One region of the Streptomyces sp. NPDC033178 genome, then DNA from elsewhere that is predicted to be linked to it. Evidence: riboswitches for the same ligand, from Rfam matches in the RefSeq annotation. Region 1 holds a riboswitch; each other region holds the start of a gene.
The links. A riboswitch is a leader RNA that binds a small molecule or an ion and turns the genes downstream of it on or off. The one in region 1 is predicted to bind cobalamin.

Region 2: another riboswitch for cobalamin. It lies ahead of ACZ5VQ_RS06265 (ribonucleoside-diphosphate reductase subunit alpha); the one in region 1 lies ahead of ACZ5VQ_RS24735 (ABC transporter substrate-binding protein).
Region 3: another riboswitch for cobalamin. It lies ahead of metE (5-methyltetrahydropteroyltriglutamate--homocysteine S-methyltransferase); the one in region 1 lies ahead of ACZ5VQ_RS24735 (ABC transporter substrate-binding protein).
Region 4: another riboswitch for cobalamin. It lies ahead of ACZ5VQ_RS15625 (cobalamin biosynthesis protein); the one in region 1 lies ahead of ACZ5VQ_RS24735 (ABC transporter substrate-binding protein).

The regions. Positions count from the first base shown of each region.
Region 1 is NZ_JBVIPT010000010.1:92,320-95,520, forward strand. Features, by position in the region: gene ACZ5VQ_RS24730 (TIGR03767 family metallophosphoesterase) at 1-1,606, opposite strand, end outside; cobalamin riboswitch at 1,851-2,037, shown strand; gene ACZ5VQ_RS24735 (ABC transporter substrate-binding protein) at 2,105-3,133, shown strand; gene ACZ5VQ_RS24740 (FecCD family ABC transporter permease) at 3,130-3,201, shown strand, end outside.
Region 2 is NZ_JBVIPT010000002.1:530,824-534,024, forward strand. Features, by position in the region: gene ACZ5VQ_RS06265 (ribonucleoside-diphosphate reductase subunit alpha) at 1-1,359, opposite strand, end outside; cobalamin riboswitch at 1,499-1,639, opposite strand; gene ACZ5VQ_RS06270 (GNAT family N-acetyltransferase) at 1,716-2,234, opposite strand; gene ACZ5VQ_RS06275 (nucleoside hydrolase) at 2,344-3,201, opposite strand, start outside.
Region 3 is NZ_JBVIPT010000019.1:75,399-78,599, forward strand. Features, by position in the region: gene scpA (methylmalonyl-CoA mutase) at 1-102, shown strand, start outside; gene meaB (methylmalonyl Co-A mutase-associated GTPase MeaB) at 108-1,094, shown strand; cobalamin riboswitch at 1,358-1,582, shown strand; gene metE (5-methyltetrahydropteroyltriglutamate--homocysteine S-methyltransferase) at 1,750-3,201, shown strand, end outside.
Region 4 is NZ_JBVIPT010000005.1:455,180-458,380, reverse strand. Features, by position in the region: gene ACZ5VQ_RS15635 (inorganic phosphate transporter) at 1-1,159, shown strand, start outside; gene ACZ5VQ_RS15630 (hypothetical protein) at 1,172-1,393, shown strand; cobalamin riboswitch at 1,516-1,659, shown strand; gene ACZ5VQ_RS15625 (cobalamin biosynthesis protein) at 1,758-2,714, shown strand; gene ACZ5VQ_RS15620 (cobyric acid synthase) at 2,711-3,201, shown strand, end outside.

The DNA.
Region 1 (3,201 bases):
CGTGGGGCGTGATCCGGTTGACATGGCTGTGGCCGTTGATCCAGGCCACCACGTTCGGGAACCGGTGGAGGAGGGCGAGGACCTCGGCGCCGTCGTGCCGCGGCTCCTCCGTACGGGCGGCGTCGGGGCGGCGGGTCATGCTCGGGCTGTGGTGGTGGCTGAAGACCAGGACGTGGGCGTCGTCGGCCCCGGCGTTGCGTACGAGACGGCCGTCGGCGTCGTAGGACCGGGAGCTGTGCGCGGCCAGCGTCCGCTCCAGCCAGCGGAGTTGATCGGTGCCCAGCGAGCCCTCGTAGTGGCCGCTGCGGTACGTCGTGTCGATGCTGATGCCGATGACGTTCTCGGCCACCCGGAAGGTGTAGTACATCCGGTCGCCGTCGAGGTTGTTCTCCGTGTAGCCGTGGCCGACCGGGCCCGCGCCGGTGCGCGCGGGGTCGAGATGCGCGGCCAGGTAGTCGTGCGGGGTGCACGGGCGGCGCCGTTCGTCGGCCGTCACGGTCCGCGCCGAGGCCGTGTGCCGCTTCAGGATCGCCGTGAGCACCTCGCTCTTGGGGTCGTCGCCGGAGTTCAGCGCCTTCGCGTAGGCGGCCGCGTCCGTGTCCGGGACCGACAGCAGCTTGCGGGAGCCGACGGCGAAGTCGCCCAGCGCGGGTGACAGACAGCCGCCGGGTATGTCGTCGTGGTTGCCGACCGTGGAGTACCAGGGGATGTCGAGCCCCGGGCTGGTCACGGGCCGTATCGCGGCGTCGAGGAAGCCGGGGATGCGGGGCAGCCCGCGCCGCTTGTCGAGGTCGCGCAGGGCCGCGTCGTCCGGATGCCAGTAGAGGGGCAGGCCGGAGTTCTGGACGCCTTCGTACGCCGACGGATCCCCGGTGTTGGGCGTGATCCTGCCGCCGCTCATCAGCGTGAGGAACCACTCCAGTTCGATCGCGGAGTTGTTGTCGATGTTGTCGCCCGTCGTCATCACGAACGAGGGCGCGAGACCGGTGTACGGACCCTCGCCGAGCGCGTTCACCTGCTCCACGAGCGCCACCGCCCCCGCCACCGTCAGCGCCTCCTGAGCTCGCCACGCGGCAGGCTTGCGCGACCGCAGGAACTCGGTGCGCAGCGGGTTCTGCACGTCGGTGAGGTGGAGGTCGGTGAACTGCACGAAGCACGCGAGGGGTGTACGCCGGTCCTGGCGGCCGGTGGCGGCAGGCGCAAGGTCTCCGCGTACGACCACGGGCCAGCCGGGGCCCGGGACGAGCCGTCGGTAGGTGCCGGCGTGCGCGCGGCCTCCGAGGCGGGCCGTCGTCTCCAGGGTGGTCGTCGCGTACGGGGCCGCGCGTCGCGGCGTCGGCCGTCGGGTGGCGGGGGCCGGCTGCGGGGCCGCACTCTCCGACGCGGGCTGCACGGAGGGGGCCGGGCGCTGCCGTGGGAGGACGGCCGCCGCTCCTCCGGTCGCTCCCGCCGCGACGGCACCGGACGCGAGCAGAAAGCGGCGACGGTTGATCGAGGATGCGGGCGAGGACGAGGACGAGGACGGGGGCGGTGACGGTGACGGGGAAGCGGGTGTGGACGAGGGCGGGGGAGTGGGTGCGGTACCCGCCATTTCGATCCCGGTCATGGGGTGGCCCTCCGGTGCCTCCGAGAGACTCAGCTAGCGGAACCACTCATTCAGGCCGCGGGGGCAGGGCTGTGGGCAGGGGTGTGGCGTAGCCGTGAACACCGCCGGAACAGGTGGAGCGGCTGCTGGGCCCCGCCCTGCCGGTCCGTCCGCCCATCCGTTCGCCGATCTGTCCGCCAGTCTGTCCGCCAGTCTGTCCGCCAGTCTGTCCGCCGGTCCGTCCGCCGGTCCGCGAGACCCGCCGTGATAGCTTGCCGAGGCCAGTCGAACCCATGTACGTGGGTCAGGGAATCCGGTGGGAATCCGGAGCTGACGCGCAGCGGTGAGGGTGACGGGCGTGGCATCGGCCACTGGACCGGCATGACGGTCCGGGAAGGCGCCTCGTCCGGGTGACCCCGAGTCCGAAGACCTGCTGGCGGCCTCCGCGGTCACGCGCCGACGGGGGAGCACCGTACGACCGGGCTCCGCGTTCGAGCCCTCGACGCCTGAGGAACTCCCGTGCCCGTAGCACGTCTTGCTGCCCGTCCCGCTGCCCTGGTCCTGTCCGGGGCTCTCCTGCTGACCGGCTGCGGTTCGGGGGACTCGTCGTCCGACACGGACTCGGGGGCCGCCGTCACCCTCGACAACTGCGGCGAGACCGTACGCGTCGAGTCTCCGCCCGAGCGGGCCGTGTCCCTCAACCAGGGCACCACCGAGATCATGCTCTCGCTCGGCCTCGCCGACCGCATGGCCGGCACCGCCACCTGGACCGACCCGGTGATGAAGGGCCTGGAGAAGGCGAACGCGAAGGTGGAGCGGATCGCCGACAACAACCCCTCCTTCGAACGGGTCCTGGACGCCGACCCCGACTTCGTCGCTGCCTCGTTCGTGTCGACACTCGGCAAGGGCGGCGTGGCCACCCGGGAGCAGTTCGAGAAGCTCGGCGTGCCCGCCTACGTCTCGCCCTCCGACTGCGTCGGCAAGGACAACGACTCGGGCGGCGACGGCGCGCGGAAGAAGGCCCTCGGCATCGACGCCGTCTACGGCGAAGTGCGCGACCTGGCCCAGGTGTTCGGCGTCGAGAAGCGGGGCGAGCAGCTCGTCGCAGACCTCAAGCGGCGGACGAAGAAGGCCACTTCGGGGATCGACGCCTCCGACGTCACCCTCCTGTACTGGTTCGCCAACTCCGACTCGCCCTACATGGCGGGCTGTTGCGGCGCTCCCGGCGTCATCACCCGGACCCTCGGCGCGAAGAACGTCTTCGACGACACGCACGAGGAGTGGCCCCAGATCAACTGGGAGACCGTCGCCGACCGCGACCCCGACGTGCTCGTCATCGGCGACCTGACGCGCAAGTCGCAGACCGCCGAGTCCGCGAAGAAGAAGATCGAGTTCCTGGAGTCCGACCCGGTCACCAAGAACATGACTGCAGTAAAGAAGAAGCGGTACGTCCTGCTCAGCGGGCAGGCGATGAACCCGACCATCCGCACGGTCGAGGGCGTCGAGCAAGTCGCCTCCGCCCTGCGGGAGTTCGGGCTCGCCGGGTGACACGGCCGCGCCTGGGACTGCTCATCGCCGCGGGCGTCGCCCTGCTCCTCCTGTCCGTCGCCGTCGCG
Region 2 (3,201 bases), on a different contig from region 1:
GATCTCCGTGCAGAGGTTGGAGGAGTGGACCGTGTGGCCGGGCAGCGCGGTCTGGTTGGCCGTGCGGTTGGCGGCGTCCTTGAAGGTCATCCAGCCGTTGCCGGTCTGCGCGAGGGTGCGCATCATGCGGCCGTACAGATCGCGGGCCGGGATGGTCTTCTTGGCGAGCCCCTGGTCCTCCGCCTTGCGGTAGGCGGCGTCGAACTCCTCGCCCCACAGGTCGACCAGCTCGGGCACGTCCGACGGCGAGAACAGCGACCACACGCGGTCCTCGTTCACCCGGCGCATGAACTCGTCCGGGATCCAGTGCGCGAGGTTCAGGTTGTGCGTACGGCGGGCGTCCTCACCGGTGTTGTCGCGCAGCTCCAGGAACTCCTCGATGTCGGAGTGCCAGGTCTCCAGGTAGACCGCGGCCGCGCCCTTGCGCCGGCCGCCCTGGTTCACGGCGGCGACCGAGGCGTCGAGCGTCTTCAGGAACGGGACGATGCCGTTGGAGTGCCCGTTCGTCCCGCGGATCAGGGAACCGCGCGAGCGGACACGGGAGTACGCGATGCCGATGCCGCCCGCGTGCTTCGAGAGGCGGGCCACCTGGTGGTACCGGTCGTAGATGGAGTCCAGCTCGTCCAGCGGGGAGTCGAGGAGGTAGCAGGACGACATCTGGGGGTGCCGCGTACCGGAGTTGAAGAGCGTGGGGGAGGACGGCAGGTAGTCGAGGCGGCTCATCAGCCGGTACAGCGCGGCCACTTCGTCGAGGGCGCGGGTCCCCGCTTTTGAATCGAGCACGGTGTCCTCGGCGAGACCGCTCGCCACGCGCAGCATGAAGTGCTGGGGCGTCTCGATGACGGACCGCGTGATCGGGTGCCGCAGCAGATACCGGCTGTGCAGCGTGCGCAGGCCGAAGTAGCCGAAGCGGTCGTCCCCTTCGAGGTCGATCAGCGCGTCCAGACGGGCCGCGTGGGTCCGTACGAACTCGGCGGTGCGGTCGGCGATCAGGCCCTCGCGGTGGCCGACCGCGACGGACTCGGAGAAGGACCTGACCCCCTGCGAGGCGGCCTCCTCGGCGATGCCGATCGTCAGCAGACGGGCGGCCAGCTTCGAGTACACGGGGTCCTCGGAGATGAGGCCCGCGGCCGCCTCCGTGGCCAGCTCGCGCAGCTCCGCGGTGATCCCGTCGGCCCCCACGGAGGACCGGCCGCGCAGCGCGGCGGCGGCGACCCTGCCGGGATCGGCGTCGGGAAGGTCGGCGGTGAGGTCGGTCAGGGTCCGCAGCAACACGGTTCCCGGTCCGTCGGCCTCGGCCCTGTCCTGCTGGTACTGGGGCGCTTTCGCTGAGACCGGATCGGCTGGCGCGATGGTCACGTGGGGCTCTCCCTCGCTCGGCACGGGGCCTGCGGGGAGAGGGGTTCGGGGCACACGGGGGTACACGCTCTGCGCAGCGGTACGCCGCGTCCACCGGCCCACTCCGCGAGGCCCGGACGTCATGGCACCCGGGCCGGGTGGCCTGGGCACGCTGTCGGCAGGTCCTCGGACTGACCAGGCGCACGGCTCTCCCCTGGGGACAGACATGCACAAGTACACCGTTGCGGGACAGTTCCGGATTTGCACCGGATTCCCCTGCGGCGACAACGAGCATGAGCATACATCTTGTGCCGGGCTCGGGAAGCACCCCCACATGTTGTGTGTCGTATCGGCTTCGGAGGGTGTATCGGTATGTGTCAGAGCGTCAACTCGTAGGTGAGCAGCATGATGTCGTCGAGGTCCGGGATCGGGTTCCAGTCGCGGTCCGGGGCGCGGGTGAAGCCGAGGCGTCCGTAGATGCGATGGGCGCTGTGCATGGTGCGCTGGGTGGACAGCACGAGGCGTACGCAGCCGTCCGTGGCCCGGGCGCGGTCGACGCAGGCGCGCACGAGAGCCTCTCCGGCGCCGTGCCCGCGGGCCTCCTTCGCGACCGCCAGCATCCGTATCTCGGCCTCGCCCTCGCGTGCGATGTCGGCCATCGGACCGCCGGACGGGACGAAGGTCACGCAGCCGACGACCCGCTCGCCCGCGCCTGTCCCCACCACGGCCACCAGTACGTCCGCTGCGGCGGCCCGCTTCGCCACGTCCCGCAGCTCGCCCAGATACTCGTCGCTCTCCCCGAAGTCGAGCAGCCCGTCCCCGAGATAGGCCTGCGCGGTGATCTCGCCCACAGCCTCGTACTCCTCGGGCTTCGCCCGTCTGATCACGATGTCCATGCTTGGCAGTGTGCCGGAGGGGTACGGCAAGGGGCCGCCGAGTTTCTCGCGCACCGGTGCCGGTGCCGGGGCCGTCGCGCCGGTGCCAGGGGCGTCCGAGGGGGCGGGCTCAGCCCACGGCCGGCCACTGCGGCAGGGCCGTGACGAAGTCCTTCGTGAAGTCGCGTGGGCCCGGGCCGAGGGCCACGCGGCCCGTGTGGCGGGTGCGGGCGGTCAGGGCGGGCGACTCCGTGTAGTAGTTCCGTTGGGCGGCCGCGGGGACGAACACGGTCTGGCCGCGGGTGAGTTCGCTGGCGCACTCGACGACGACGGCTCCCTCCGCGAGCGTCACGAAGGATTCGTCCGCGCACACGCCCACGGCGAGCGGGTCGTGCAGCGGGCAGGAGTCGCCTCCGCCGTGGCGGCGGTAGGAGTCGATGTAGAACCGCAGCAGCCGGGCCGCGAGCGCCGTGCCCGCCCCCGCAGCCTCCAGCGCGGCGAGGTCGGCGGGGCCGAAGAGCCAGCGGTGCGAGGCGTCCAGGTCGACCATGGTGAACGGGATGCCCGAGGAGAGCACCACCTCGGCGGCGTCCGGGTCCGCCCACATGTTGAACTCGGCGACCGGGGTGATGTTTCCGGGCACCTGCGCGTTGCCGCCCATGAACACGAACTTCTTCACTCGGTGGGCGAAGGCCGGGTCCTCCAGGAGCGCGATGGCCACGTTGGTGAGCGGGCCGGTGGCGCACACCGTCAGCTCGCCCTCGTGCTCCCGGGAGAGCCGCAGCAGTGCCTGTGCGGAGGACTCCGTCAGGTGTGCGGCGGTCGAGTCGGGGAGTGTCTCGTGGCCGAGGCCCTCGGGGCCGTGGAAGTGGCCGGCGGCCGTGTACGGGAGGCGGGTGAGGGGGCGGGCCGCTCCGCGGTGGACCGGGATGTCGGTGTCGATACGGAGGGCTCTCGCGAGGGCGCGGGCGTTGCGGTAGGTCTGCTC
Region 3 (3,201 bases), on a different contig from region 1:
GAGATGGGCGCGGCGGCCGTCTTCCCGCCCGGGACCGTGATCCCGGACGCGGCGTACGACCTGGTCGAGCGTCTGGCCACCGACCTCGGCCACGACCTCTGAGCCCCATGGCGATCGACCTCGACACCTATGTGAAGGGCGTACTCGACGGGAAGCGGGCGCTGGTGGCGCGCGCCATCACGCTCGTCGAGTCGACGAGGCCCCAACACCGGGCGATGGCACAGGAGTTGCTGACCGAGCTGCTGCCACACAGCGGGAGGGCGCGGCGGATCGGCATCAGCGGCGTCCCGGGCGTGGGCAAGTCGACGTTCATCGACGCGTTCGGCACGCTGCTCACCTCGCTCGGGTACCGGGTCGCCGTGCTCGCCGTCGACCCGTCGTCGAGCCGGACGGGCGGGTCCATCCTGGGCGACAAGACGCGCATGGAACGCCTGGCCGTCGACCCGGCGGCCTTCATTCGCCCCTCCCCCACCGCCGGGACGCTCGGCGGGGTCGCCAAGGCGACCCGGGAGTCGATCGTGGTGATGGAGGCGGCCGGTTACGACGTCGTCCTCGTCGAAACGGTCGGCGTCGGCCAGTCCGAGACCGCCGTCGCGAACATGGTCGACTCGTTCCTGCTCCTCACCCTCGCCCGGACCGGGGACCAGTTGCAGGGCATCAAGAAGGGTGTCCTGGAGCTGGCCGACGTGATCGCCGTCAACAAGGCGGACGGACCGCACGAGCGGGAAGCCCGGGGCGCGGCAAGGGAGTTGGCGGGCGCGCTGCGGTTGATGCACCCCGCAGACGCCGCCTGGACGCCACCGGTGCTGAGTTGCAGCGCCCGTGAGTCGACCGGCCTGGACACGGTCTGGGAGCGTCTCGAACAGCACCGTACGCTGCTCGACTCGACCGGCCGCCTCGCCGCCAAACGCCGTGACCAGCAGGTCGACTGGACTTGGACGATGGTGCGCGACGAACTCCTCGGCCGCCTGCACTCCGATCCCGCCGTACGCGCCCTCGGGCCCGGTCTCGAACAGCGGGTCAGGGACGGCGAGTTGACGGCCACACTCGCCGCCGAGCGCATCCTGCGGGCGTTCGGCGGCGAGACGGACTGAGCGGGACCGGGTCGGACCGGGCAGGACCGGAGTGAGCGGGACCGCGTAGGACGGGCCGCGGGTTCCCCGTGTATGCCCAGGGCTGAGGGGCCCGGCCCGTCACCGGTTGAGGGGCCGGTGGCAGTGGGGGACCGGGGCGGGCGGCGCCACAGGAGTGGGGCGGCGCCCGTCCAGTTGGCCTGGGCGGTGTCTCGTACGACCCGGTGTCTCGTACAGCCGTCCGGCATATGGGCAATGTTCCACGTCGTGAGGCCGCGACCCCTAGGCTGACCGGTGCAGCTGGTTCGCCCCGTCCGCCAGGCGGGATGCGTCGCAAGAGGGAACCCGGTGGGAATCCGGGACTGCCCCGCAGCGGTGAGCGGGAACGACCGCCGTCATACGCACTGGGCCCCGAGAAGCGGGGGCCTGGGAAGCGACGGCCAGTAGGTGTCCTCCGTACGGAGGGCGTGCTCGCGAGTCCGAAGACCTGCCATCTGCCCGTACGTGACCGATCGCGTACGGACAATCCCGGTGACCTCGTGGGCGGGTCAGGCGTACATATCCGGCGGACGACCGCGCCTTGCCGCGCGAGAGGTGTCTCTGCCGGGTTCGTCACCCCTTCGCGCCCACGTCCCGTCCCGGGATCTCAGGGAGACATCTCGCGAAGGAGAGTTCCGTGACATCGAAGTCCGCAGCCGCGGCGGCACGGGCCACCGTGTACGGCTACCCCCGTCAGGGCAGGGGCCGGGAACTGAAGAAGGCGATCGAGGGGTACTGGAAGGGCCGCGTCGACGCCGACGCCCTCCGGGCCACCGCCGCCGAACTGCGCCGCACCAACTGGCGGCAGCTGGCCGAGGCCGGCATCCACGAGGTGCCGACCGGCGACTTCTCGTACTACGACCATGTCCTGGACACCAGCGTCATGGTCGGCGCGATCCCCGGGCGCCACCGCGCCTCGGTCGAGGCCGACGCGCTCGACGGCTACTTCGCGATGGCCCGCGGCACCCAGGACGTGGCGCCGCTGGAGATGACGAAGTGGTTCGACACCAACTACCACTACCTGGTCCCGGAGTTGGGCCCTGACAGCGTCTTCACCGCCGATTCCGCCAAGCAGGTCGCCGAGCTCCGCGAAGCACTCGCGCTCGGTCTCACCGCCCGCCCGGTCCTCGTCGGACCCGTCACCTATCTCCTGCTCGCCAAGCCCGCGCCCGGTGTGGCCGCGGACTTCGACCCGGTGACCCTGCTGGACCGGCTGCTGCCGGTGTACGCCGAGGTCCTCTCCGATCTGCGGGCGGCGGGCGCGGAGTGGGTGCAGCTCGACGAACCGGCCCTGGTCCAGGACCGTACGCCCGCCGAACTGAACGCGGCCACGCGCGCCTACCGCGACCTCGGCGCGCTCACCGACCGTCCGAAGCTGCTGGTCGCCTCCTACTTCGACCGGCTCGGCGACGCCCTGCCGGTGCTGGCCAAGGCCCCGGTCGACGGCCTCGCCCTCGACTTCACCGAGGCGGCCGCCGGCAACCTGGACGCGCTCGCCGCCGTGGGCGGACTGCCCGGCAAGCGCCTGGTCGCGGGCGTGGTCAACGGGCGCAACATCTGGGTCAACGACCTCACCAAGTCCCTCGCCACGCTCGGCACCCTGCTGGGGCTGGCCGACCGGGTCGACGTGGCCACGTCCTGCTCACTGCTCCACGTGCCCCTCGACGCCACCGCCGAACGGGACATCGAGCCGCAGATCCTGCGCTGGCTCGCCTTCGCCCGGCAGAAGACGGCCGAGGTCGTCACCCTCGCCAGGGGGCTCGCCCAGGGGACGGGCACGATCACCGGCGAACTCGCCGCCAACCGGGCCGCCCTGGCCTCCCGCGCGAACTCGCCCATCACCCGCGACCCGGCCGTACGGGCGCGGGTCGGTGCGGTCACGGACACCGACGCCCGCCGCTCCCAGCCGTACGGCGAACGAGCCGCCGCACAGCGCGCCCACCTGAGTCTGCCCCTCCTCCCGACCACCACCATCGGCTCCTTCCCGCAGACCGCCGAACTGCGCGTCGCCCGCGCCGACCTGCGCGCCGGGCGCATCGACACGGCCGGCTACGAGGAGCGCATCAAGGCCGAGATCCAGGAGGTGATC
Region 4 (3,201 bases), on a different contig from region 1:
CAACGCGATGGCGACGACCATCTCGACCGGTGCCCTGAAGCCCAAGACGGCGGTGGCCATGTCCGCCGTGCTGAACCTCGTCGGTGCGTTCCTCTCCGTGGAGGTCGCCAAGACGATCTCCGGCGGCATCATCAACGAAGAGGGCATCCGCACCGAAGTGATCTTCGCGGCGCTCGTCGGCGCCATTCTGTGGAATCTGCTGACCTGGCTCCTGGGTCTGCCCTCCAGCTCCTCGCACGCACTGTTCGGCGGCCTGATCGGCGCCGCGGTCATGTCGGCCGGCTGGTCGTCGGTGAACGGTTCGACCGTCGTCACCAAGGTCCTGCTCCCCGCGATCGCCGCGCCGCTGGTGGCCGGCCTCGCCGCGATGCTCGCCACCCGGCTGACGTACCGCATCAGCAACAAGGCCGGTGAACAGGCGACCTCCAAGGGCTACCGCGCGGGCCAGATCACCTCCGCGGGCCTGGTCTCGCTGGCCCACGGCACGAACGACGCGCAGAAGACCATGGGCATCATCACGCTCGCCCTGGTCACCGGCGGTGTGCTCGCGCCCGGGTCGAACCCTCCCCTGTGGGTCATCGTCTCGGCCGGTATCGCCATCGCGCTCGGCACCTACCTGGGCGGCTGGCGCATCATCCGCACCATGGGCAAGGGCCTCACCGACCTCGCGCCGCCGCAGGGTTTCGCCGCCCAGACCAGTGCCGCGACGGTCATCCTGGCCTCCTCGCACCTCGGCTTCTCGCTCTCCACCACCCAGTCCTGCTCCGGCGCCGTGATGGGCTCGGGCCTCGGCCGCAAGGGGGGCGTCGTCCGCTGGTCGACCGCGACCCGGATGTTCGTCGCCTGGGGCCTCACGCTTCCCGCCGCCGGTCTGGTCGGCGCGGGCGCCGAGTTCCTCACCAAGCAGGGCACCTGGGGCATCGTCCTCACCGGCGCGCTGCTGATCGCGGGCTCGGCGGTCATCTGGACGCTCTCCCGCCGCCAGCCCGTCACCGTCGACAACGTGAACGACGTCAACGGCGAGCCCGCCGGCGTCGTGACCACCGCCATCGCCGCCGTCACCCCGCCGCCGGCGGGCACGGTCGCCGCGGCCGACGACCTCAAAACCACCATCCCGGGCCCGGACGCCACCGAGCCCGCCCGTACGGCCACGGTGTAAGGAACCCACAGCATGAAGATCGACTGGGCAGCCCTCGGCTCCGTCTTCGGAGTCAGCCTCATCGTCACCGTCGCCCTCGTGGGCCTCTTCACCCTCGGCATCGTCGGCCTCTCCAAGCGCGAGTCGGCCTCCGCCCAGGGCGACACCGCGACCCTCGCGGTCACGGGCGCGTACGCCTGCTTCGCCGCCTGCGCGGCGGCGGTGGCGTACGGGATCTATCTGATCGTCGCCTGACGCGTCCGGCACCTCCGTCCCGCGCGGCTCCGCCCCGCCGACCCCCCGGTCGGCGGGGCGGAGTCGTGTCCGTGTGTGGGCCTCAGCACACTCTCCCGTCGCAGGTCAACAGCAAGTTGACGGGTGTTCGTGGGCGTGGTGGACTGCCGGAGCCATGTACGGCGGCAGGAGAGGAAGCCGGTGCGAATCCGGCGCGGTCCCGCCACTGTTACCGGGGAATCGACACCCCGGGAGCCAGGAACTCTCGCCGTCGGTCTCGTCGAACCAGGGCGCGGACACCCTGAGTGAGGACAAATCGCCATGCGCGGCTGCCCAATTGCCTTTCCAGCGACGGTTGTGCCCGACCTGACGGTCGGCTGAACCGATGCGTGCCGACCGCGTCTTCGCGTACGGCGCCGCCGCCGGCCTCCTCGGTGACCTGCTGCTCGGCGATCCCCGCCGGGGGCATCCGGTCGCCGCGTTCGGACGGGCCGCGGGTGCCGTGGAGCGGGTGCTGTGGCGGGACCACCGGGGGTGGGGCGCTCTGCACACCGCCGTGTGTGTCGGCGGGGCCGCCTCGATCGCCGCGCTCGCCGGGCGTTCCGTGCGTCCCTCTCCTGCCGCCTCCGTCGCCCTGACCGCCGCCGCCACCTGGTCCGTCGTCGGCGGGACTTCGCTCGGGCGGGAGGCCCGGGCCATCGGCGGGGCGCTCGCCGCCGGGGACATCGAGGTGGCCCGGGAGCGGCTGCCCCACCTCTGCGGGCGCGATCCGCAGTCGCTGGACGCCGACGGGATCGCCCGGGCCGTCGTCGAGTCCGTCGCCGAGAACACCTCGGACGCCGTCGTGGGCGCCCTCGTGTGGGGTGCCGCGGCCGGTGTGCCGGGACTCGTCGGCTTCCGTGCCGTGAACACGCTCGACGCCATGGTCGGGCACAGGTCCGCCAAGTACCGGCGGTACGGCTGGGCTTCCGCGCGGCTCGACGATGTCGCGGGGTGGCCCGGGGCGCGGCTCACCGCCGTCCTCGCGGCCGTCACGGGAAGCGATCCGCGCGGAGCCGTACGCGCCTGGCGTGCCGACGCCGTCAAGCACCCGAGTCCCAACGCCGGGCCCGTCGAGGCCTCGTTCGCCGGGGCGCTCGGCGTGCGGCTGGGCGGGACGCTCTCGTACGCGGGAAGGGTCGAGCACCGGCCCGTACTCAACGGTGAAGGGCGGGCCGTGGAGGTCGGGGACATCGAGCGGGCCGTGCGGCTCTCGCGGCGCGTGGGCCTGCTCGCGCTCGGCGTGAGTGTCGCCGGACGGCTCCTCGTCAACAGCCTTCGCACGAAGGGGCGTACGTCATGAGTCGGGGAACGAGCGGGGGAACGGGTGGCGGGCTGCTCGTCGCCGGTACCACCTCCGACGCGGGCAAGAGCGTCGTGACGGCCGGGATCTGCCGGTGGCTGGTGCGGCAGGGTGTCAAGGTGGCGCCCTTCAAGGCGCAGAACATGTCGCTCAATTCGTTCGTCACGCGGGAGGGCGCCGAGATCGGGCGGGCGCAGGCCATGCAGGCACAGGCCGCGCGCGTGGAGCCCACCGCGCTCATGAATCCCGTACTGCTCAAGCCGGGCAGCGACCGGAGCAGTCAGGTCGTCCTCATGGGCAGGCCCGTCGGGGAGATGAGCGCCCGCGGCTATCACGGCGGGCGTCAGGAACAGCTCCTCGGGACCGTGCTGGAGTGCCTCGCCGAGTTGCGGGGCACGTATGACGCGGTGATCTGTGAGGGGGCGGGCAGTCCCGCCGAGATCAATCTGCGGCGGACGGACATCGTGAACATGGGGATCGCGCGGGG